DNA from 3 places in the Undibacterium sp. WLHG33 genome. Region 2 is predicted to be linked to each of the others. Evidence: predicted binding sites of a transcription regulator. Region 2 holds the regulator's gene; each other region holds the start of a gene.
What was found. The regulator sigma-54, encoded in region 2, starts transcription at its own class of promoters, with help from an activator protein. The targets are predictions, from matches to a motif close to TGGCANGNAANCTGCTTT.
Positions count from the first base shown of each region.

Region 1: the regulator sigma-54 is predicted to act here: its motif matches at 3,457-3,474, upstream of ACOTSW_RS01060 (ammonium transporter).
Region 3: the regulator sigma-54 is predicted to act here: its motif matches at 3,454-3,471, upstream of ACOTSW_RS03135 (pilin).

Region 1 is NZ_CP186697.1:239,430-246,830, reverse strand. It holds gene ACOTSW_RS01075 (prohibitin family protein) at 1-110, opposite strand, end outside; gene rlmF (23S rRNA (adenine(1618)-N(6))-methyltransferase RlmF) at 262-1,248, shown strand; gene ACOTSW_RS01065 (nitronate monooxygenase) at 1,964-3,220, shown strand; gene ACOTSW_RS01060 (ammonium transporter) at 3,527-4,954, shown strand; gene ACOTSW_RS01055 (hypothetical protein) at 4,951-5,364, shown strand; gene ACOTSW_RS01050 (JmjC domain-containing protein) at 5,490-6,629, opposite strand; gene ACOTSW_RS01045 (DUF2804 domain-containing protein) at 6,790-7,401, opposite strand, start outside.
Region 2 is NZ_CP186697.1:388,889-396,289, reverse strand. It holds gene ACOTSW_RS01865 (KdsC family phosphatase) at 1-130, shown strand, start outside; gene lptC (LPS export ABC transporter periplasmic protein LptC) at 127-747, shown strand; gene lptA (lipopolysaccharide transport periplasmic protein LptA) at 789-1,364, shown strand; gene lptB (LPS export ABC transporter ATP-binding protein) at 1,366-2,118, shown strand; gene ACOTSW_RS01845 (RNA polymerase factor sigma-54) at 2,130-3,611, shown strand; gene hpf (ribosome hibernation-promoting factor, HPF/YfiA family) at 3,721-4,065, shown strand; gene ACOTSW_RS01835 (enoyl-CoA hydratase/isomerase family protein) at 4,217-5,311, shown strand; gene ACOTSW_RS01830 (ABC transporter ATP-binding protein) at 5,663-6,391, opposite strand; gene ACOTSW_RS01825 (ABC transporter permease subunit) at 6,402-7,401, opposite strand, start outside.
Region 3 is NZ_CP186697.1:677,564-684,964, reverse strand. It holds gene ACOTSW_RS03150 (Wzy polymerase domain-containing protein) at 1-1,326, opposite strand, end outside; gene tfpZ (TfpX/TfpZ family type IV pilin accessory protein) at 1,451-2,212, opposite strand; gene ACOTSW_RS03140 (pilin) at 2,419-2,865, opposite strand; gene ACOTSW_RS03135 (pilin) at 2,943-3,407, opposite strand; gene ACOTSW_RS03130 (FHA domain-containing protein) at 3,613-4,203, opposite strand; gene ACOTSW_RS03125 (Stp1/IreP family PP2C-type Ser/Thr phosphatase) at 4,220-5,041, opposite strand; gene sucD (succinate--CoA ligase subunit alpha) at 5,232-6,113, opposite strand; gene sucC (ADP-forming succinate--CoA ligase subunit beta) at 6,132-7,301, opposite strand; gene ACOTSW_RS03110 (DUF2889 domain-containing protein) at 7,347-7,401, opposite strand, start outside.

The DNA of each region.
Region 1 (7,401 bases), 150 kb from region 2:
AATGTCGTTAACACACCGCGATGCCCGGCCGGTATTGTTGCAAAAGGATTCAAAATTAACAGCAGCATCAGCACAATAATGATGGACGCAATAGCAGGAATTTTTTTCATGATGTCTTGATCTCGTTATTGAAAAACCATGCAAAGTATAGTGGCAAGGTTTACAAGTAACTGTGGTAATTTTTTTAAAAAAATACCACTGTCGTAATTTCGCCGCAGTTTGTGCAACAATGCCTCCTCGACCACACCGCTTCATCTACACATGTCACGCCCGCATCCCCGTCCCGCCAGACAACAACCCGGCCAGAATTCCGGCAAACTGCATCCGCGCAATCGCCATCAGGGACGCTATGACTTCAGCCGGCTGATGGCGGCCGACACTGGACTGGCAGCGTTTGTGATCCAGAATGGGTACGGTGAATCCAGTATCGATTTTGCTGATCCGGCGGCAGTCAAAGCACTGAACCGCTCGCTGCTAAAAAGTGATTACGGGATTAATGACTGGGATATTCCGGAACAACAGCTTTGTCCACCGGTGCCGGGACGTGCCGATTATCTGCATCATCTGGCAGACTTACTGACGTCATCGAATAAAGGTGTGCGCCCGAAAAGAAACCTGTTGGCGGTACTCGATATCGGCACCGGCGCTAACGGCATTTACCCTCTGATCGGTGCCAGTGAATACGGCTGGCATTTCACCGCGACCGATATCAATCCGGATTCGCTGGCGAATGTCCAACGTATACTCGATGCGAACCCAGCAATCGCAGGCAAGATCCATTTGCGATTGCAGCCATCAGCTGACGCTATTTTTGACAACATCATCGGTGAAGATGACTGGTTTGATCTCAGTATGTGTAATCCACCTTTTCACACATCCATGGCGGAAGCGCGGGCAGGCTCGCAGCGCAAATGGAATAATCTGGGAAAAGAAAAACTTGCGGATGCAACTGCAACGATACTGAATTTTGGGGGCCGCGACGCGGAACTTTGGTGTCCGGGCGGAGAAGCTGCTTTTATCGAGCGCATGATCAGCGAAAGTGCAAAAATACCGGGACAATGTTTCTGGTTCACGACACTGGTAGCAAAAGCAGAAAACTTACCTGTGCTGAAAGCTGCACTCAGACGCGTCAACGCATTGGAAGTCAGGGAAGTGGCCATGAGGCAAGGCAATAAACGAAGCCGCTTTCTGGCCTGGACTTTTCTGACACCATCACAACAAGCCGCCTGGAAAAAAATGCGCTGGTAATGAACTGGCAAATTTCCGTGTCGTGTATCACGATGTCAATCGCATCTGAAATAAAGCTCAGGCCGATATTGTTTTTTACCGGAAATGCCTCACGTATACCGAACAGCAGGATGGGTGGTACTGCTCAGGGTCAGTATCAGGTAACGCCACCGCGCATCTGCGCTGATACTATCGTGCCGCATTAGCCGCCGCCTGCAAGAAGTGTCAGCTAATGCGACAATAACGGGAGTAAGCAGTGATTGTCATGTGCCTGACACAGTCATCAGGCACATTGAGACGTCAATAACGCCACGTCACGCAAAAACAAATTTGAGGGATATCAACTGGCAGCAAAAAAATATTGCTCACTGTAGTTATTTTCCGGGAGCATAAAACAGGAAAAATAACATTTTGACCAAAGTCCGCATCAGAGAAAATTGCTTAACTAGGATTATTTCCCTCCCTTTGTCGTCTAGCTGTATGCAAAATTATAAAAATGATGCGAATAGCAATTTTTTCCGATTGAAAATTGCCGCTTTTTTAGGCAAAAATTCGGATAATGACAAGGCGAAATTATTCACAGCGCATAGCTAGCCTAGCTTACAATCTGGGGCGCTGTTATTTTTAAAATAGCTTTGTGAACATATTTGACAAACTTATGTTGAATAACGGCCTCACTCAGTAACGAGATTTCGCCATCGGGTGCGACTTACAGCTCAATGTGTCAAGGATTGCAATGAAACGAGTAGATGATTTCCGCCTGAAGTTAGGCAAAGATGAACTGGTTCCTATCGTGATAGGTGGGATGGGTGTCGATATTTCCACTGCTGAACTGGCATTGGTCGCGGCACGCCTCGGTGGTATCGGACATATTTCTGACGCCTTGGTGCATGATGTGTCGGATCGCCGCTTCGGAACCAGCTACATCAAGGAAAAAACCAAATTCTACAAATACAACATCAACAATTCCGATAAGACAAACATCAAATTCAATCTTGAGGATCTGGCAGCGGCGACACGTCTGCACATTGGCCGTACCATGGAGGCCAAACAAGGCCCGGGTATGATCTTTGTGAACTGCATGGAAAAACTGACCATGAACGGTCCGCGCGAAACCCTGAAAGTGCGTCTGGAAGCCGCTCTGGATGCGGGTATTGACGGTATTACGCTGAGCGCTGGTCTGCATCTGAGTTCCTTTGGTCTGATAGCAGATCACCCGCGTTTCCGCGATGCCAAGCTGGGCATCATTGTGTCATCGGTACGCGCCTTACAGTTATTCCTGCGTAAAAATGCAAAATTGGACCGTCTGCCGGATTATGTGATCGTTGAAGGTCCGCTGGCTGGTGGTCATCTCGGTTTCGGCGATGACTGGGCCACATTCGATTTACAGACGATTGTGACCGAGGTTTCTGAATATCTGAAAGCAGAACAACTGGATATTCCTATCATTGCGGCAGGTGGTATTTTCACAGGCAGCGATGCAGTATCTTTTCTCGAAAACGGCGCCTCCGCAGTACAGGTTGCAACCCGTTTCACGGTAACCAAAGAATGTGGTCTGCCGGATAATGTGAAGCAGGAATACTTCAAAGCCGACGAAGACGATATCGAAGTCAATCATATTTCTCCGACCGGCTACCCCATGCGTATGCTGAAAAATACGCCAGCCATCGGTGATGGTATCCGCCCGGGCTGCGAATCGTATGGTTATCTGCTGGATGCGAATGGAAATTGTGCGTACATCACTTCGTACAACCGCGAAGTTGCCCTGCACCCGGATGCAAAAAAAATCTCGGTCATGGACAAGACCTGTCTGTGCACCCATATGCGTAACTTCAATTGCTGGACTTGCGGTCAGACCACATACCGCCTGAAAGATACCACTCGCAAACTGCCGGATGGTACTTATCAGATCCTGAGCGCGGAACATGTATTCCGGGATTACCAGTTCAGTACCGATAATCAGATCGCCTTGCCTGACCCAGTGACTGAATAAATATCCCCGGTATAACGCCGGACATAACACCAGACGCCAGTGCTCTCCTGACACCACAGTCAGAAGACACTGGCGTTTTTTATCGAGTTTGCCTCGCTGGCGCTCAATGCTCCGTTTTCTTACAGACGGGTCTTGATTTGGTGCAAAAACAGCGCTGCCAGGCTCAGCAAGCCGGCGCAGTCAATCTCTTCTCCAGAGCGCTCCCGCCCTCAGTCTCCGTCTTAACGTTAAAGATGTGGCATGAATTATGCTGCGCTGCACACAGGGTAGTGGCAATTCATGATGCGTTTAGACTAAGGATCTCTGATGAAAATACATTCTCTGTCAACACCTTTCATCCTGTTCAGCTTACTGTTTTGTCTGGGCTCAGCGCCAGCTTTCGGACAAAACAGCAATCCGGCTCCGGTATCCGGTACTGCCGATATCAGCACCCCGGCAGTACCGCTGGCACAAGCGGAGCCAGCAGTAACAACCTCCTTGCCACCGGCACCGATGACAACGCCGACGCTCGTCAATGCAGCCACCATCAGTGCAGGTGATACCGCGTGGATGCTGACATCAACAGCGCTGGTGCTGCTGATGACCATTCCAGGTCTGGCTTTGTTTTATGCCGGCATGGTCCGCAAAAAAAATGCGCTGGCAACCGTCGCGCATAGTGTCGCCACCACCTGTATCGTCACGATTATCTGGGTCGTTCTGGGTTACAGCCTGGTATTCACGCCAGCCACACCGTATCTGGGTAGCCTTGACCGGCTACTGTTGCACGGTATGGTATTTCTGAAAGATGCAGGCCAGCTGACAGTGCATCATGTTGCACCGACAATACCGGAAAGTGTGTTCATGATGTTTCAGATGACATTTGCAATCATCACGCCCGCCCTGATTACCGGTGCATTTGCAGAAAGGATGAAGTTCTCCGCATTTCTGCTCTTCATCACGCTCTGGTCACTGATCGTCTATGTTCCTGTTGCGCACTGGGTATGGGAGCCGACCGGCTGGCTGGCTGCGCGCGGCGTCCTCGATTTTGCGGGCGGTACGGTGGTCCACATCAATGCGGGAGTGTCAGGTCTGGTTGCTGCCATGATCATCGGCAGACGCAGCGGTTTCGGCAAGGAGCCGATGCCACCACATAATCTGATTCTGACCGTCATCGGCGCAGCACTATTATGGGTAGGCTGGTTTGGCTTTAATGCCGGATCTGCCGGCGCAGCAGATGGTCGTGCGGGCTATGCGATGCTGGTGACACAACTCGCTGCCGCCGTATCTGCTTTGGCCTGGATGTGCGTTGAGTGGCTGCGCCGTGGTAAGCCATCTGTGCTCGGTATTGTTTCCGGCGCTGTTGCTGGTCTGGTTGCAATCACCCCTGCCTCGGGTTTTGTCGATGTGACCGGAGCATTCGTGATCGGTGCGGTGGCTGGTGTTGCCTGCTATTGGGGAGCAACCTCTCTCAAAGCAATGGGGGGGTACGATGACTCTCTGGATGTGTTCGGTGTACACGCGATAGGCGGTATCGTTGGCGCCTTACTCACAGGTGTATTTGCCCTCAAAAGTATAGGCGGTGTTGAAAGCAGCCTCAGCAATCAGGCATTCGGGGTCGCGGTGACGGTCGTCTATTCTGGTGTCATGACGGCAGTCATTCTCTTTATCGTGCGTCTGCTCACGGGTTTGCGTGTGAAACCGGAACAGGAAAGAGAGGGGCTGGATCTGGAACTGCATGGGGAGCATGTATTATGACTGCGGCCCTTTCCGACAATCTGGCATTTTCTCTGATGGCGCGGATGCACGTTATTTTGCGGCGTCAGAATGAACGGGTGATCGACATTGAATACATGCGTATTGATCCGGTTTATTGCCGTTATATTCTCGATCTGGCTTTGCAATCGCCCAATACTGATCTGCACGACATCGCCGTCAAACTGAACGACATCTATTTTGGCGAACAGGGTCTGTTTGTCGTGACCGAACCGGTGCCACTGATAGGGAAACTTGAAGGCTTAAAAATACGTCCCAAAACGCCAGCGATAACAACACCCGGCGTCCCGGTTAATCTGGTCGCTGCAGCACCATCCGTGGGTGCGACAGAGTTGCCGCCACTTGATCAGAACTCCGTCGTCGATCAGACCTACATCGGCCGGTTGCGCTGATTGCTCATTCATCAGTCTCAGTATTGATGTGGCTTACAGACCAGAATACGGCTGTTATCCGCATCAATACTGAGATTCTTTTTTAGAAACAACACTCATTTCCTGTGTTGCTCTGCATGCACAGCTCAGAAATACCAATAGCCGTCGTTCACCCATTGCAGCAGCGCTTTAACGAAAACGGCGTGCTGCAATCCTGGTTCCAACGCAGCGAGGCTGAGACTATCGTTGTTGCAGAGTGCCAGCACCGTGGCGCGGGAAGCCGCGCCAAATTCATAACGTTCGCCATTAACATAACAAACTCCCTGACTGATGCTGTCGTCAAGGTAAAAACAACGCAAGCCACCGGTGCGGATCAGATCCGTCTGCTGCAAATTCTTGCGTAATTCGGTTTCATTGATAGGAAAATCCAGCGCCTGTAAATCGAGTTCGCATTTGGTTTTCGATAAATGGCAGCCGACAAAATTCATCATGATTTCATCATCGTTCAGTATCGTCTGCATTTGCTGTTTGATCAGCGCAAAATCACCGGCGTTGATATGCCCCTGATGCTGATGCATACGGCGTTGCGGATCACTGATCAGATTGCTGCCGAGTTCATTATCTATCAGGTAGTCCGCCAGATCGCTCAGCATGTCGCTGGCTGATTTGCTGCGAAAACCCACGGAAAAACTCATGGAACTCTCGAGTGCCACACCGTCATGCGGAAAGCCGGGTGGGATATAAAGAATGTCACCCGCCGTCAGTACCGCATCGATAATGGGCTCGAAAGGATCGGTATGTAATAAAGCAGCGTGAGCAGCGAATTGACGATGGTTACCTCTGTCACCGACGCGCCAGCGACGGCTGCCTGAGCCCTGACAGATAAACACATCGTACAAATCGATGTGCGGCCCGACACCGCCGCCCGGTACGGCAAAGCTGATCATCACGTCATCCAGTCGCCATTTCGGGATGAAGGAAAATGCCCGCACCAGACTGGCGACTTCCGGCGACCAGTGATCAACCGCCTGCACCACCAGCGTCCAATCGCGTTCGCCAAGATGCTCATAGCTTTCAAACGGACCATTTTCAGCCTGCCATTTTCCGGATTGTCTATAAATCAGACGAGAATCGATCTGCGATTCACATGCCAGCCCAGCCAGTTCATCCGGTGAAATCAGATCGCTGAATCCAGGAAAGCCCTGACGTATCAGGACCGGCTTTTGCTGCCAGTAATCAGCTAAAAATTTATCAAGCGAAAATTCATTGAGCGTGAGGGTCAACATGGCAAAATGAAAATAAGAAAGTAAAGCTGTCTTGTAGCATGAAGAAATCAAACCTCATACCGGGCAGATCAAACTTTCAGCAGAAAACCGCCGGCCCGCACATCAATCCGGCAGAATCAGGCGCATGACGTTGATCTTGCTTGATCGCAATCAAGAAAAATTACCAGCGTGCAAAATGGTCTTCAGTCACGCCAGCCAAATAGCTGACGGGGCGTGGCAGCTCATCTGTATGCGCCCTGACCCAGCCGCTGAAACTGCCCAGAGGTTGTTGATAACGACTCGCGGCAATCAGCAGATTCTGGTTTTCACTGCGCACACCTTCCGGCTGGAAATGCAGATCCAGTAAGCCATCGCTGGTGTGGATATGCCACGGTGCCAGCACATTCGCAGAGTCATAGTCAAACTGAGCACTGCTCAGAGAAATCAGGCGTCCATCCAGCCACAAGGCATTTTCCTGATCGCCGAAATAGCCGGATTGCAGATTAAAGCCCATATCCAGATTATGTGCCGACGCCCACAGCCAGCGTGTTTCCCGCGCCGGAAAACCATTACTGTGATCGACACTACCGCAACCATCGGTCAGGCTGAAACACTGTTGCCCAACTTTCACTTCCCCGCTCAGGCGCATCCCGCCAGATTTCATCGTCGCATGCGCACCGCCACCGACGATGCTACCAACTGCCAGCAATTCCGGTGCTGCATCGGCTATATGTAATTCGGCACTGATCTGACAATCACGAAACGCTACCTCGATACGGTAAGTATTGTTGGC
Region 2 (7,401 bases):
AGAAGTGCGCCAACGCGTCCATCACGTGACGACGGCCAGCGGCGGCAAAGGTGCAGCCAGGGAAGTCTGCGATTTCATATTGCGAGCGCAAAACAAGTACGACAGCGTTCTGGCAGAATACCTCGCATGAAGGCACAAATCACTATCGACCGCGCACGCACCTGGATGGCTATCGCTGCTGTCGGTCTCCTTGCACTTAGCAGTTTCTGGCTGTACGACACAGTACGTCGTCAGGGCGCCGATGATTACAACCGGACCTCAGCGCGTCAGGAACCGGATTATTACGTCGAGAATTTTAATTTCATCAAACTCTCGAATAACGGCAAGGCAAATTATCACGTGACCGGACAAAGCCTGGTGCATTTACCGCGCACGGATCAGTACGATATCAAAGAGCCGCGCATCAGCAGCTTCGATACGCAGCGCACACCGATCACGATTAATGCAGCGCGTGCGGTTGTGGAACAGAAATCTGAGGTGCTGTCCCCAAAACGTACCGAAGATGTGGTGCATCTTTATGATCAGGTAAGAGTAGAGAGGCCACAAGGAATCAACTCCAGTTTTATGCGGGTAGAAACAGAATATCTGCAGTTACTGCCGGACTCCGACATCGTCAGGACGGACCAACGCATCAGACTGATCACGGATAACGGCGAAACCGATGCGACCGGTATGATCGCGAACAATGCGAATCAGGAATTGCGTCTGCTCAGTAAAGTGCATGCACGCCTGTTCAAACATAAATGAAAAAACATTCATCAACAACACAGACAAGACAGAGAGTAAACATGCGCCCCGAAAAAAAAACAGTGCATCTTGCGTTGAGCTCATGGATGTTAGCCCTGATGGCTTTACTGTCCGTATCCAGCGTTCACGCTGAAAAAGCAGACAGTCTCAAAGAAATGACGATAGAAGCAGACCAGTTTTTAAATAATGGCAAGACCAATGTCAGTACGTTTTCAGGTGATGTCGTGGTCGTCCGCGGCACACTGAAAGTCAGAGCAGAAAAAGCTGTTGTTACAAAAAGTGCCGATGAATTCCAGCATGTTGTACTGACCGCCAAACCTGGCGCAAAAATCACGTTTCGTCAGAAGCGCGACGGCGGGCCAGATCTTTGGGTGGAAGGCGAATCCGAAAAAGCGGAATACGATGAAAAAACAGAATTCGTAAAATTCCTGTTCAGGGCACAAATACGCTATCTCGACGGAAACAAAGTCACACAGCAACAAGAAGGAGAATTCCTTTCCTACGATAGTAAAAATGATGTCTTTGTCGGCGTCAATTCCAGCTCAGGTCAGGCAGTGTCAGGAGGCGGTCGCATCAAAACCACGATACAACCAAGAACTGAGAAACAGGCAAATTAAGATGGCATCAAAAGACAGCACGCTGACCGTCAAAGGTCTGCAAAAACGCTACGGTGCGCGACAAGTTGTGCGCGATGTATCGCTGCTGGTAAAAAGCGGCGAAGTCGTCGGGCTGCTGGGACCAAACGGCGCAGGTAAAACCACCTCTTTTTACATGATCGTCGGGCTGGTACCTTCCGACGCCGGCGAAATCAATATCGACGATACGAATGTTTCGGATTTACCGATACATCAGCGTGCTGTCCTCGGTCTGTCGTATCTGCCTCAGGAAGCATCAGTGTTTCGTAAACTGACGGTCGAAGAAAATATCCGCGCTGTACTAGAACTGCAAAAAGACAAAGACGGAAAATTTTTATCCGAGAAAAAAATCCGGCAACGTCTGGACAGCTTGCTGACCGATCTGCAGATAGAAAAAATCCGTGACAGTCAGGCGCTGGCTTTATCGGGCGGTGAACGACGTCGCGTCGAAATTGCGCGTGCACTCGCGACGAACCCGCGTTTTGTTCTGCTCGATGAACCTTTTGCCGGAGTCGATCCGATTGCAGTGATTGAGATTCAACGCATCGTCCGCTTCCTGAAAGAACGCGGTATCGGTGTGCTGATCACCGATCATAATGTCCGCGAAACGCTGGGTATCTGTGACCATGCCTACATCATCAATCAAGGCTCGGTATTAGCCAGCGGCAAACCCGACGACATCATTCAGAATGAGTCTGTGCGACGCGTCTATCTGGGAGAACATTTCCGGATGTAACGGGACGCATTATGAAACAAAGCCTGCAACTACGTACTTCTCAGCATCTTGCGCTGACGCCTCAACTGCAGCAATCGATACGGCTGTTGCAACTGTCAACGCTGGAACTGCATCAGGAACTGGAAACGCTGCTGATAGAAAATCCTATGCTGGAGCGTGTCGATGATCCTATGGATAATGCGGTCCGCCTGCTGGCGGATGGCGCCATCAACAATACAAGTACGACGCCGGATGCAGGCATGGAAAGCATCACTCCTTCTGAAAGCGCCGCGCCACAAGAAGCTGCTGTCGAAGCTGATGTGCCGGTCAACGACAGCATCAGTGCCAACGAAGAAGAGTGGAGTTTTAACGATGCGCCTTCCGGTGCAGCTAACGCCGATGAAGATGAAGGCAGGCCTCAGCTCGAATCTGCCCACATCAGCCTGCGTGACTATCTGCTGGAACAAATGCGCCTCACGCTCAGGGAAGCACGCGACCGCGCATTGCTGGAACTGATCATCGACACACTCGATGATAACGGCTACCTGACAGAAAGTCTGGAAGAAATTCACGCTGGTCTGCCACTCGAATTATTAATAGACGAAGAGGAATTATCGTTCGCGCTGAAGATGCTGCAGAGTTTTGATCCGCCGGGTGTCGGTGCGCGAAACTTATCAGAGTGTCTCGCGATACAGATCAGGCGCATGCCGAAAATTCCTTTTGTTACCCGCCGTCTTGCACTGGCACTGGTGGAAACACAGCTGACTTTGTTTGCACAAAGAGACTTCACAAAATTAAAAAAAATATTCGACTGCGATGATGAAGATTTGCGCGAAGCGCAGGCAGTCATACGGCAATGCGAACCACGGCCAGGTATCACATTTGCCACCAGCAGCTCAGACTATGCAGTACCGGATGTGATCGTCAGAAAAAATGGTAATGGCTGGCAAGTGTTACTGAATCAGGATGTGATGCCGAAACTGCGCGTGAGCAGTATGTACGCCAACATCATGCGGCAGAACCGCGGCGAAACAGGACTTGGAACCCAGTTACAGGAAGCACGCTGGCTGATCAAAAATATGCGTCAGCGCTTCGAAACAATCTTACGGGTGTCACAAGCGATAGTTGAAAGACAACGTAATTTTTTTGCGCATGGTGCTGTTGCGATGCGCCCTCTTGTTTTGCGCGAAATAGCTGATACACTGGGTCTGCACGAGAGCACTATTTCTCGTGTGACGACTCAGAAATACATGCTGACCCCGCATGGGATGTTTGAGTTGAAATATTTTTTCGGCAGCCATGTTGCGACGGAAACAGGGGGTGAAGCCTCTTCCACCGCGATACGTGCACTCATCAAGCAGTTGATAGGAGCAGAAGACCAGAAAAGCCCACTCTCTGATAGCAAAATCGCAGACATGCTGGGTGAACAGGGCATGGTAATTGCCCGACGGACCGTAGCCAAATACCGTGAAGCCCTGAAAATACCGCCAGTCAGTTTGCGAAAATCTTTGTAAGCAGTCCTTGTAATCACGGTTTGAATTGCTATATATGATTTAGCTCAACGCCGTAAAATCAAAATGAGCTTATTGTTATTAGCAAGCAATATCACTAAAGGAGCACAGTATGAATCTCACCATCAGTGGACATCACGTTGAAGTCACTCCTGCCATTCGTGAATATGTACATACCAAGCTGGAACGTATCCGGCGTCACTTTGATCAGGTCATTGATCTGACCGTCACGCTGACCGTCGACAAGCTGAGCGAAAAAGAGAAACGACATAAAGCCGACATTGACCTGCATATCAGTGGTAAAAATATTCACGTTGAAAGTCTGGCGCATGATTTATACGCTGCGATTGATACACTGATTGATAAACTGGATCGTCAGGTGATCAAGCATAAAGATAAAGTTCAGGGTCACGATCGCGATGCGATCAAACATATCCCTGATCCGGCATCGGCATAATCGCCCGCCTCCCGTTATTTACGGAACACGAAAACAAGGACGCCAACAGCGTCCTTTTTTGTTATCTGTTTTTTGTTATTTTTGTCGTACTGACGAAGTGCAAACAGGAATAAAATGATTGCCCTGTCACGACTATGTTAATGGTATCTACATGAGCGAATACGTAATCACTTCCGTTAAAAATCAGATCGGCTACATCACTCTCGACCGTCCGAAAGCATTGAACTCTCTGTCACTGGAGATGGTGCGCGCACTCACCGCCACATTATTGGCGTGGCGCGACGATACAACTATCCGTGCCGTATTCATACACAGCAGCAGTGAAAAAGCATTTTGTGCCGGTGGCGACATCCGCTTTTTCTATGACGTCGGCACCGCTACGCCAACTGGTGACAGCGCCCTGCTCGAAGATTTTTTTACCGAAGAATATGCGTTAAATCATTTGATACATTTTTACCCTAAGCCCTACATCGCGTTGATGAATGGTGTGGTGATGGGTGGCGGTATGGGCATTGCGCAGGCAGGTGAAAATTGCCGTCTGCGTATCGTGACCGAACGTACCAAAATGGCGATGCCGGAAGTGAACATCGGTTTATTTCCCGATGTCGGCGGTAGTTATTTCCTGTCGCGAACACCGGGTGAAATCGGTACTTATCTCGGTCTGACTGGCGATATCATTGCCGCTGCCGATGCCTTATATGCAGGCCTCGCTGACGTCTATATCCCAACATCTGAACTGCCAGCATTACTGACGATGCTGGAGCATACCGAAGCGGCAGATATACGCCTGGCGATACGTGAATTTGCTGCGCCATTTGCAGCGCAGGCCGATCCGGCCAGCAGTAAACTTGCCAGCCAGCGCGCCTTGATCGATCAGTTTTTCAGCGGCAACAATGTGCTGGCCATCGCAGAAAAATTAAGCAACAACAGCGATGCATTTGCTCAGCAAACACTGGTCACGATGGAGAAACGTTCGCCTTTACTGATGTGCGTCACGCTCGAACAACTGCGGCGCGGCGCACGTCAGAATGTGGCGGACTGTCTGCGCATGGAACGCGCCATGGTACGCCATTGCTTCAAACATGGCGAAGTGCTGGAAGGTGTGCGGGCCCTGGTCGTTGATAAAGACAATATGCCGCAATGGTTGCCTGCGCATCTGCGCGATGTGAGTCATGAACAGATCGCGCAATTCTTCACCGAAGTATGGCCGGCGTACGCACATCCGCTGCGGCATTTGCAGGGTTAATAGCGGACAGGTTTTAAAGCAATTTCACTTACAGGTTTACTGACAGATTTGCCAGTACGTTTTTGCTGGCATCAGCACAGCAGCGCCCATCACGCAATAAAGTGATGGGCGCTTTTTCATGGAACGCTGCTTAAAAAATGTGGCTGTATTTCTATCGCATCCGTGTTTCAGCAACAGATCACGACAAATCAAGCAACGAAGTATCAGGAAATTCCATTCTGAGCATCAAATATACTCCCCCCAGTATATGTAAACCACCCTTATTTTCTGCTGACAATAGACCTATTTTATAAAAAAGAGGGGGAGTATATGCACTCCCCCTCTTTCGTTTTGACTTCTGACTTACTTCATTTAATGATGTGAGCCACCACCCAGATACGCTGCTTTCACTGCCGGATCGTTCTGCAATTTATCGGCCGGACCATGCACAGAGATGCGCCCGTTTTCGAGGACGTAGCCATAATCCGCAACAGCGAGTGCGGCTGCCGCAAACTGCTCGACCAGCAACATGGTGCGCCCTTCCTGCTTGAGTCGCTGGATGATGCGGAACACTTCATCGACCAGGATAGGCGCCAGTCCCATCGATGGCTCATCCAGCAATATCACTTCCGGATTCAGCATAACGGCGCGTGCCATCGCCAGCATTTGCTGTTCACCGCCGGATAAAGTACCGGCCAGTTGATGGCGGCGCTCACGCAGGCGTGGAAATAATTCCATCGCTTTTTGCAGATCGCTTTCGATATCACCACGCGGGCGCGAACGGGTAAAACGCGGAAACGCGCCTAGCAACAGATTATCCGTGACTGACATCGTGGCAAACACACGCCGACCTTCCGGTGAATGGGCAAGGCCAGCGCGCGCGATCTTATGCGAGTCCAGGCCAGTCACATCTTTACCATGCAAGGTGACTGTCCCCTGTTTCGGTTTCAGCATGCCGGAAATCGCGCGCATGGTTGTGGTTTTACCGGCGCCATTCGAGCCTATCAGCGTCACCACTTTGCCCTTAGGCACGTCCAGCGAAATACCATGCAAGACTTCCACCTTGCCATAAGCCGCGTGTAAATTTGAAATACTTAACATACTGATCTCCTCAGGCGGTGGCGTTCGATGGGACAGATGATCCGAGGTCATCACTGACGCTGCCACCGAGATACGCTTCAATTACTTTCGGGTCTGCCTGCACTTCGGCTGGCTTGCCTTCAGAAATTTTCTGACCAAAATCGAGTACGGTCACGGTATCGCAAATCGACATCACCACGTCCATGTGATGTTCAATCAGAATGATGGTGATATCGTGCTCGCGGATTTTACGAATGATCGCGATTAGGTCTTTAATGTCCGGTGCGGTGAGGCCAGCCGCAGGCTCATCAAGCAACAGCAACTGCGGATTCAGCCCCAGTGCACGACCAATTTCCAGCAGGCGCTGTTTGCCGTAAGGCAGATTCCGCGCTTCTTCGTTTGCCAGATCAGCCAGGCCGACAAAGTTAAGAATACTTGCAGCCCGTGCACGCGCTGCGCGCTCTTCACGCAGGTAACGCGGGCTATGTATCATCACATCAAACACATTGCTGCGGAAGGTATTGTGCAAGCCGACCAGCACGTTTTCTGTCGCCGTCATTTCACCGAACAGTTGCACGTTCTGGAAAGTCCGTGCCACGCCACCCAGCGCGATTTCTGAAGGTGTGGTGCCGGAAATCACTTTGCCACTAAACTCGACGACGCCATCGGTCGGTTTATAGATACCGGTGAGCACGTTCATCATGGTGCTCTTCCCGGAACCGTTCGGACCGATCAGACCATGTACTGTGCCTTTCGCGATTTGCAGATCGACCTGATTCAAGGCTTTCAAGCCGCCGAATTGCATCAGCAACTGACGCGCACTCAGCAACACACCGACACGTTCACCGTTCGCTTTGACGATCGCCAGATCTTCACCGCCACTCAGCTCACCGGCTTTTGCCATTAAATGGCGTGGGCCTTTACCGAGCAAAGAATTGACGAAACCGACGATACCATCTTGCAGGTAATACACGACGAACAGGGTCATCAGACCGAACACCGTCAGACGCCAGTCAGTGATATTTTCCAGC
Region 3 (7,401 bases), 290 kb from region 2:
TTTCACCACGCGCTGATAATCCCAGGTGACGGCTCCCATGAAAAAGACTGCCAACGCCACAACCGGAGTAATCAGTGCTTTCGGAAGCATAACGCCCCCTTCCGGCCAGCGCATCTGATGTAACATGCCCATCAATATCGCCGTCGGGAACAACACGTATCCATACCATAGAGGAAACTCAACCAGACTGTGAACAAACACCCCAATCAGACACAGAACAGCAAACTGTCTCGCTGACGTCTTTACCGGTTGCAGACCAGCGCGATAAAACCACCAGGCCAGACCGACAAAAACCAACACCGTCAAAGGCCAGCCTAATTCCGCAGCAAAATTCAGCACAATGTTATGCGCATGCTCAGCATAAGTGGACGACGGAAAATCTGCCGCAATACTCACCTGTGCCGGACCAAAGCCACTCCAGCCAACACCAGACCAAGGATGATGAGCCGCCATTGACCAGGCTTGCCTCCATAAACCCATGCGCTCGGATCTGCCGCCGACATGCTCCGCTACTGAGCCACCTGAGAAACCGAAATGACTGATGATGAAAGACAAGCTAAACACCATCAGAAAATAGACCACTGGCAATAATATTAAAATCACCTTAGGTATCTGTTGACCGTTTTCTGCAATCTGCGTCTTCCAGATATAGAAACAAAACAGCGGCAGAATGATCCAGCCAATTCTCGATTGCGTCAACACTAAGCCAATGATCAGTACGCCAGTGCCTGCGACAGCCAATCCCTTGCTTATTTTCATTCTGCTATACAAGAACCATGTCGATGCAAGCGCAAAACAGAGCATGAGCGCCAACTGATTAGGCTGCGCGACATTCGCGTACGGACGGGGGAAAAAGACCGCTTTAGGGATGAACATCACCAGCGTGTCGATATGCAAACCAGTCACTTGTACAATCTGCATCGCAACGGAGAGCAATCCTGCGATAAGGTAAGCATAAGCAAACGCGAAGCATAATTTTTCCGCCAGTTCTCTTTCTGCAGATAAAGAAGCTCCGACAGAATAAGCAAAAGGAAGTAAAAGCAAATACAAAGAAGGAATCAACAAGTCTTCAATATCCTGCGAATTCCCGAAAAAAAACTGGCAAAAAATAGCGACTACAATGCCCGTGCTGATCAGGCATAGTCCACTGAAACGCAGCTTCAGTTGCTCATTCAAAGATAAACTGAATATGGTCAACAACAGGCCAAGAATGACAATGGCATCCTGATAAAACGTGCGTAAAGGATGTATATGAATTGGCAACAGGTAAGAAAAAGCGATACTCATCCCGAGAATCGCATAATTAATATTATTTTTATTTGACATTAGCGTCCCTGGAACCAGGCTTCAGTTTCAGCCAGACATGAAGTCTGCCGCATCTATAAATGCGATGCGACCTAACGAGCCCCGGCCTTTGAAAGAAAAATTAACTACTTCACAAATGTGAGAATCAGAAAAAGCCGTCTTTCTTCAAGAAAAACAAAGGCTTCGCTGTGCTGCTATCAATGACGACCAACCAATCGGTACCACGGCTTAATACTGGTAAAAATTTTGCATTAGCAATTGTATGACCAGTCTTGTTCAGTTGACGCTCTATTTCGAGCTTACTTTCCGGATATTTTTTAATTAAGGTATCAAGGGTTCTGGCAACGCTCAAAACCTTGGTCTGAGAGTCAGCATAAGGTTGCCAAAAAGAAGGTCTGGTACCAATGTCATAGCCCGAAAAAGCGCGGAAAGCAGCATCAGATTTTTCGACTGCATCTTTATAATCGCGGACACCCAATAATACAGGCCCTGTCAGAGACAGACTGCGCATATCCGCACGTGCCTGAGGCAACTCATTGATATCAACATCATTCGCCGTCACGACACGAAACTGCGAACCTTCAAAGACCATCGCAACCGGGCGTGCGATATAGACCACGTGAGCGCCGTAGGTCAGGCCTGACACCTGCAAAATACTGATCACAAGAATATCACGTAACAACTCTGCTTTTTTCTTCTTTTGATCAAACGCCACGAATGTCAGTAATGGCCCCAAAACAATATCGACAGAAATCACTATCCATATCAGCTGCATCCCTCCACAGATATCTGCGTATTGACCGGGATACCACAAAAATAAAATAGTTCCAGCGACCATAGTGGCAATGATGGCGGATACCAGTAAATGCAACCCTGATGCACGTAAGCGGAAAACTAATCCAGACATAATCAAGCTGCCAATAAACAAAAAAAAAGCACTCAGTGTGAATGCCTTTGGTTACAAGATTAAGAAAATACAACGATGACGATCATTGCGCAGCAATGGTCTTTCTCTGATATGGATTGTAAACTAATCCACCTCAATGCTGAGTATCTCAGACAGACAAAAATTGAGTTCAGACACAACAAAAATCAGGCTTCATCAACAGTAGCTTATTTACATGCCTGAGGCAGCCACTTCAATTCGATATCAGTACCAGCGCTGGCGCTGCAATCCCAGATTTTTCCACCATCCGGGGTTTTAAATACCAATTTCTTAGTTTCTGCCTGACCATAGGTCATTACAGAGGTGATACTTCCTTCTGGATAAGTACCCTGTACTGAGCTATTAATTTTTGAGTACTTACCAACCAGAGCAACATTAATCTGTTTTGCATCTGGATCTTTTTCCACTAAACCCGGCCATTCTTTATTTTCATACCCATAAACGGCGATCGGCCCCTTCACTCCCCCGATCAACTCGACAGCTTCCGCGACCTGAGCCCTCGTCGTGTAATCCAGGTATGAAGGTAATGCTATTGCGGCCAAAATACCGATAATTGCAACCACAATCATCAGTTCGATCAGGGTAAAACCTCTTTGAAACCGCTGTTTATACATGGCAATCTCTCGGCAAGAAACAACTCGAAAAAAAAGGTGCCGAAAACAGCACCTTTCATCAGACAGCAAAACACAAATTACTTACATGCTTGTGGCAACCACTTGATGTCAACAGTAGTACCAGCACCGGCACTTGTACAACTCCAAGTCTGACCACCATCCGTAGTTTTGAATTTAACCAGCTTGTCTTTAGCCTGACCAGCTGACATTGTCGCAACAGTAGTACCTGTTGGGAATGTACCGTCAACTGTTGCTGTCACAGCAGAATACTTACCTGTCAATGTTGCAACGATTTGTGTTGCAGTTGGATTAGCAGCAACCAACGAAGTAGGCCAAGCATTATTTTCGTAACCATAAGCGGACAACGGTGACTTCAAACCGCCAAGCAACTCAACTGCCTCAGAAACCTGAGCGCGTGTTGTGTAATCATTGTATGCAGGCAACGCCACTGCAGCCAGAATACCGATAATCGCGACAACGATCATCAATTCGATCAAAGTAAAACCTTGTTGTACTTTTTTAACCAATTTCATAGATTTCATATTAGTTCTCCGGATAACAATTAAAAAAAAGACCCTGCGATTTCTCACAGCAAACTGTGTGCCAGCTATTTAACATTAAGTCACACAAGGCAATTCCTGTTGATATGAGTCAAATACATCTAAAAAAGTGACGCCAAATGTCAATGCATGACATTTTTTGTCAATTAATTAAACTAAAAACACGAGCAATTTATTTTTATGACAACTAAATATCAAATTGCATATGTGTGCCACTGATATCAATCACGTCCCCCTGCTGCAGCACATGAGGCTGGTCTGACAGTAATAGCCCATTCACCTTTGGAAATTCTTTTCCTTCTACATGCCGGACAATATACCGGTCAGCTTGTCTTGCGATGGCGATGACTTGCGCCCCCGGACTACCAACCGTCGTCACGGCTTTTGTCAGCAACAGCTCTTTACCAGCATTGGCGCCGTTGAGCACTTTTATCTTAGCCGGAGCCTGCTGCCCTGAAACCGCGGAAGAGACTGGCGTGACCTGAGCGCTCTTTTCTACCTGAAAGCGCAGTTTGTACTTGCCAATATCGATAACATCATCGTGCTGAAGTAGATGCTTCTTGACTGGCTGATTATTAACCAGAGTGCCATTGGTACTACCCAGGTCAAGAACAAAAGAACCATTCGGTGTAGTATCAATCGCTGCATGTTGACCACTGACTGTCAGGTGATCGATAACTATATCGTTCCCGACGCGTCGACCTATCGTAATACGGGATTTGTTTATACTGACTTCTTGCTGCACCAACCCATTAAAGGTGACGATGATCTTCGCCATACATCCTCTCACTTATTCAATTTTCCAAAGATTGCCGGAATAACAGCTTTTGAATCCAGGACGGACTATGTACCGCCTTTAACCTGAACAAAACAACCGATATGTTATCGAAACCACCCTCGATGTTTGCAGAATCAACCAATGCTCTGCAGCAGACAGATAAATCATCTGCATATCGCTGTAACATTGCGTGAATCTGGTGATCATCAAGCAAGTCTGTCAATCCGTCAGAGCAAAGCATATAAATATCAGAATCTTCTGACTGATGAACACTCAGGTCAATTTCGATGTTGTCCTGAATACCTACGGCTCGCGTAATCAAATTTTTGATTGATGAAAAACGTGCCTGGGCTTCTGTAATTAAGCCAGCATTGATCTGATCCTGAAGAACGGAGTGATCCTCCGTCATTCTTGTCAACACATGGTGACGATAACGATATGCCCTGGAATCGCCGACGTGTGCGAACAAAATCTTATCCTGAATGCAGCACGCTGCAACGACTGTTGTCCCCATACCAAAACATTCTGGATTTTCCCGTGAAGTCTGCACGACCTGGCGGTTTGCCAGAACAATAGCGTCTGACATCCAGCGCGATACATGAATTGACTGAAAACCCAACTTTGAATACCAGGCAGAATCCAGTTTTTCGCAGAGATAGTCAGCAACGACTTGCGTTGTCATAGCGCTGGCGACTTCTCCCGCCTGATACCCTCCCATACCGTCAGCAAGCACCGCGCAACCGTAATCCGCACAGACAACGATGGCGTCTTCGTTATGCTTCCGTACCCGTCCGACATCTGACAGGGCAGCAAATTCTAGTACATACTGATGTGGCATCGACAAATAGCACTCATTGATTGCTGACTCTGGCTGGAAACCAGAACGATTAGTTTATTTAATATTACCTATCACCGCGAAGCTTAACATTAAGGTATTGAGTTTGCACTGTCTGTACTCAAAAGCAAAGTATACGCACGAAAAAAAACCGCGAAAATCGCGGTTTTTTTGGGGATGAATAAAATCCTTTTTACAGCATCGCTTTCAACAAGCGCGCCATCTCAGATGGATTCTTCGTTGTCTTGATACCGCAAGATTCCATGATATCCAATTTTGCTTGTGCTGTATCAGCACCGCCGGAAATCAAGGCACCAGCGTGACCCATACGCTTACCCGGAGGCGCGGTTACACCCGCGATAAAGCCAACTACCGGCTTCTTCATATTGTCTTTAATCCAATATGCGGCATTCGCTTCGTCCGGACCACCGATTTCACCAATCATGATCACTGCATCTGTATCAGGATCATCATTGAACATCTTCATGATATCGATATGTTTCAGACCATTGATAGGATCACCACCGATACCAACGGCGGAAGACTGCCCCAAGCCCAGCGCTGTCAACTGACCGACCGCTTCATAAGTCAGTGTACCAGAGCGGGAAACCACGCCAATACGACCTTTACGGTGAATGTGGCCTGGCATAATACCGATTTTGATTTCGTCAGGTGTGATCAAGCCTGGGCAGTTAGGGCCAAGCAATTTTGTTTTGCTGCCGGCTTTTGCCATGCGGTCTTTCAACATCATCATGTCGCGAACAGGAATACCTTCTGTGATACAGATCGCCAGATCGAGATCCGCTTCAACCGCTTCCCAGATCGCAGCCGCTGCACCAGCTGGAGGAACATAGATCACAGAAACGGTTGCGCCCGTTGCTGCTTTCGCTTCAGAGACATTTGCGAAAATTGGAATACCTTCAAAATCTTCACCAGCTTTTTTAGGATTTACACCTGCAACGAAGCAGTTTTTGCCATTCGCGTAATCGCGGCACATACGTGTATGAAACTGGCCAGTTTTACCAGTGATCCCTTGGGTAATAACTTTAGTGTCTTTATTAATCAGGATGGACATAGTGATTCCTTGCAATAATTAAGCGTGAGCTGCAGCAGCGGCAACAACCTTCTGTGCTGCTTCTTCCATCGTGTCAGCAGAAATGATAGGCAGACCTGAGTCAGCCAGCATTTTCTTGCCGATGTCTTCATTTGTACCCTTCATGCGTACGACCAGAGGTACTTGCAGGGAAACAGCTTTAGACGCAGTAATCACACCTTCTGCGATCACGTCGCAGCGCATAATACCGCCGAAGATATTAACCAGAATCGCTTTCAGACCAGGATTTTTCAACATAATCTTGAATGCTTCAGTGACTTTTTCTGCTGTTGCACCACCACCTACGTCAAGGAAGTTAGCTGGCTCACCACCGAACAGTTTGATCGTATCCATGGTTGCCATCGCCAGACCAGCACCATTCACCAGACAACCGATGTTACCGTCGAGGGAGATATAGGCAAGGTCAAATTTGGACGCTTCGATTTCGGCCGGATCTTCTTCATCCAGATCGCGGTAAGCAACGATTTCTGGCTGACGGAACAAGGAGTTAGCGTCGAAGTTAAACTTAGCATCCAGCGCGATCACTTTACCGGAACCAGTCAGAATCAAAGGATTGATTTCCGCCAGAGAGCAATCTGTCTCCATGAAAGCTTTGTACAAGCCTTTTAACTGAACGCGGGCGTCTTCAATAGAGCCCTCAGGTACACCGATTTTACGGGAAATGTCGTCGGCTTCAGCGTCTTGCAGACCATTGGTCGGATCAATCGCGATGCTGTGAATCAGTTCTGGATGCTTCTCTGCGACCTCTTCAATATCCATACCACCTTCGCTTGATGCCATCAGAACCACGCGCTGACTTACGCGATCAGTCACCATACTGACGTACAGTTCTTTTTTGATGTCAGCACCTTCTTCGATCAGCAAGCGACGAACTTTCTGGCCTTCAGGACCAGTCTGGTGAGTCACCAGCTGCATGCCCATGATCGCATCAGCGTATTCACGTACTTGCTCCAGAGATTTTGCGACTTTTACGCCACCACCTTTACCGCGGCCACCTGCGTGGATTTGTGCCTTGACTACCCAGACTGGCCCACCCAGAGTTTCAGCCGCTTTAACGGCTTCTTCAACGGACATGCATGGGATACCGCGTGGTACGGTCACTCCGAATTTGCGGAGGATTTCTTTACCCTGATACTCATGAATTTTCATACAACTTCCCTTCAGACACTGAGGTATAAATAATTAAAAAACAAACTAGCTGGGTGATTTTGCATTGGGCGCAGATTTTGCCCAACGCGGGTAATACTGA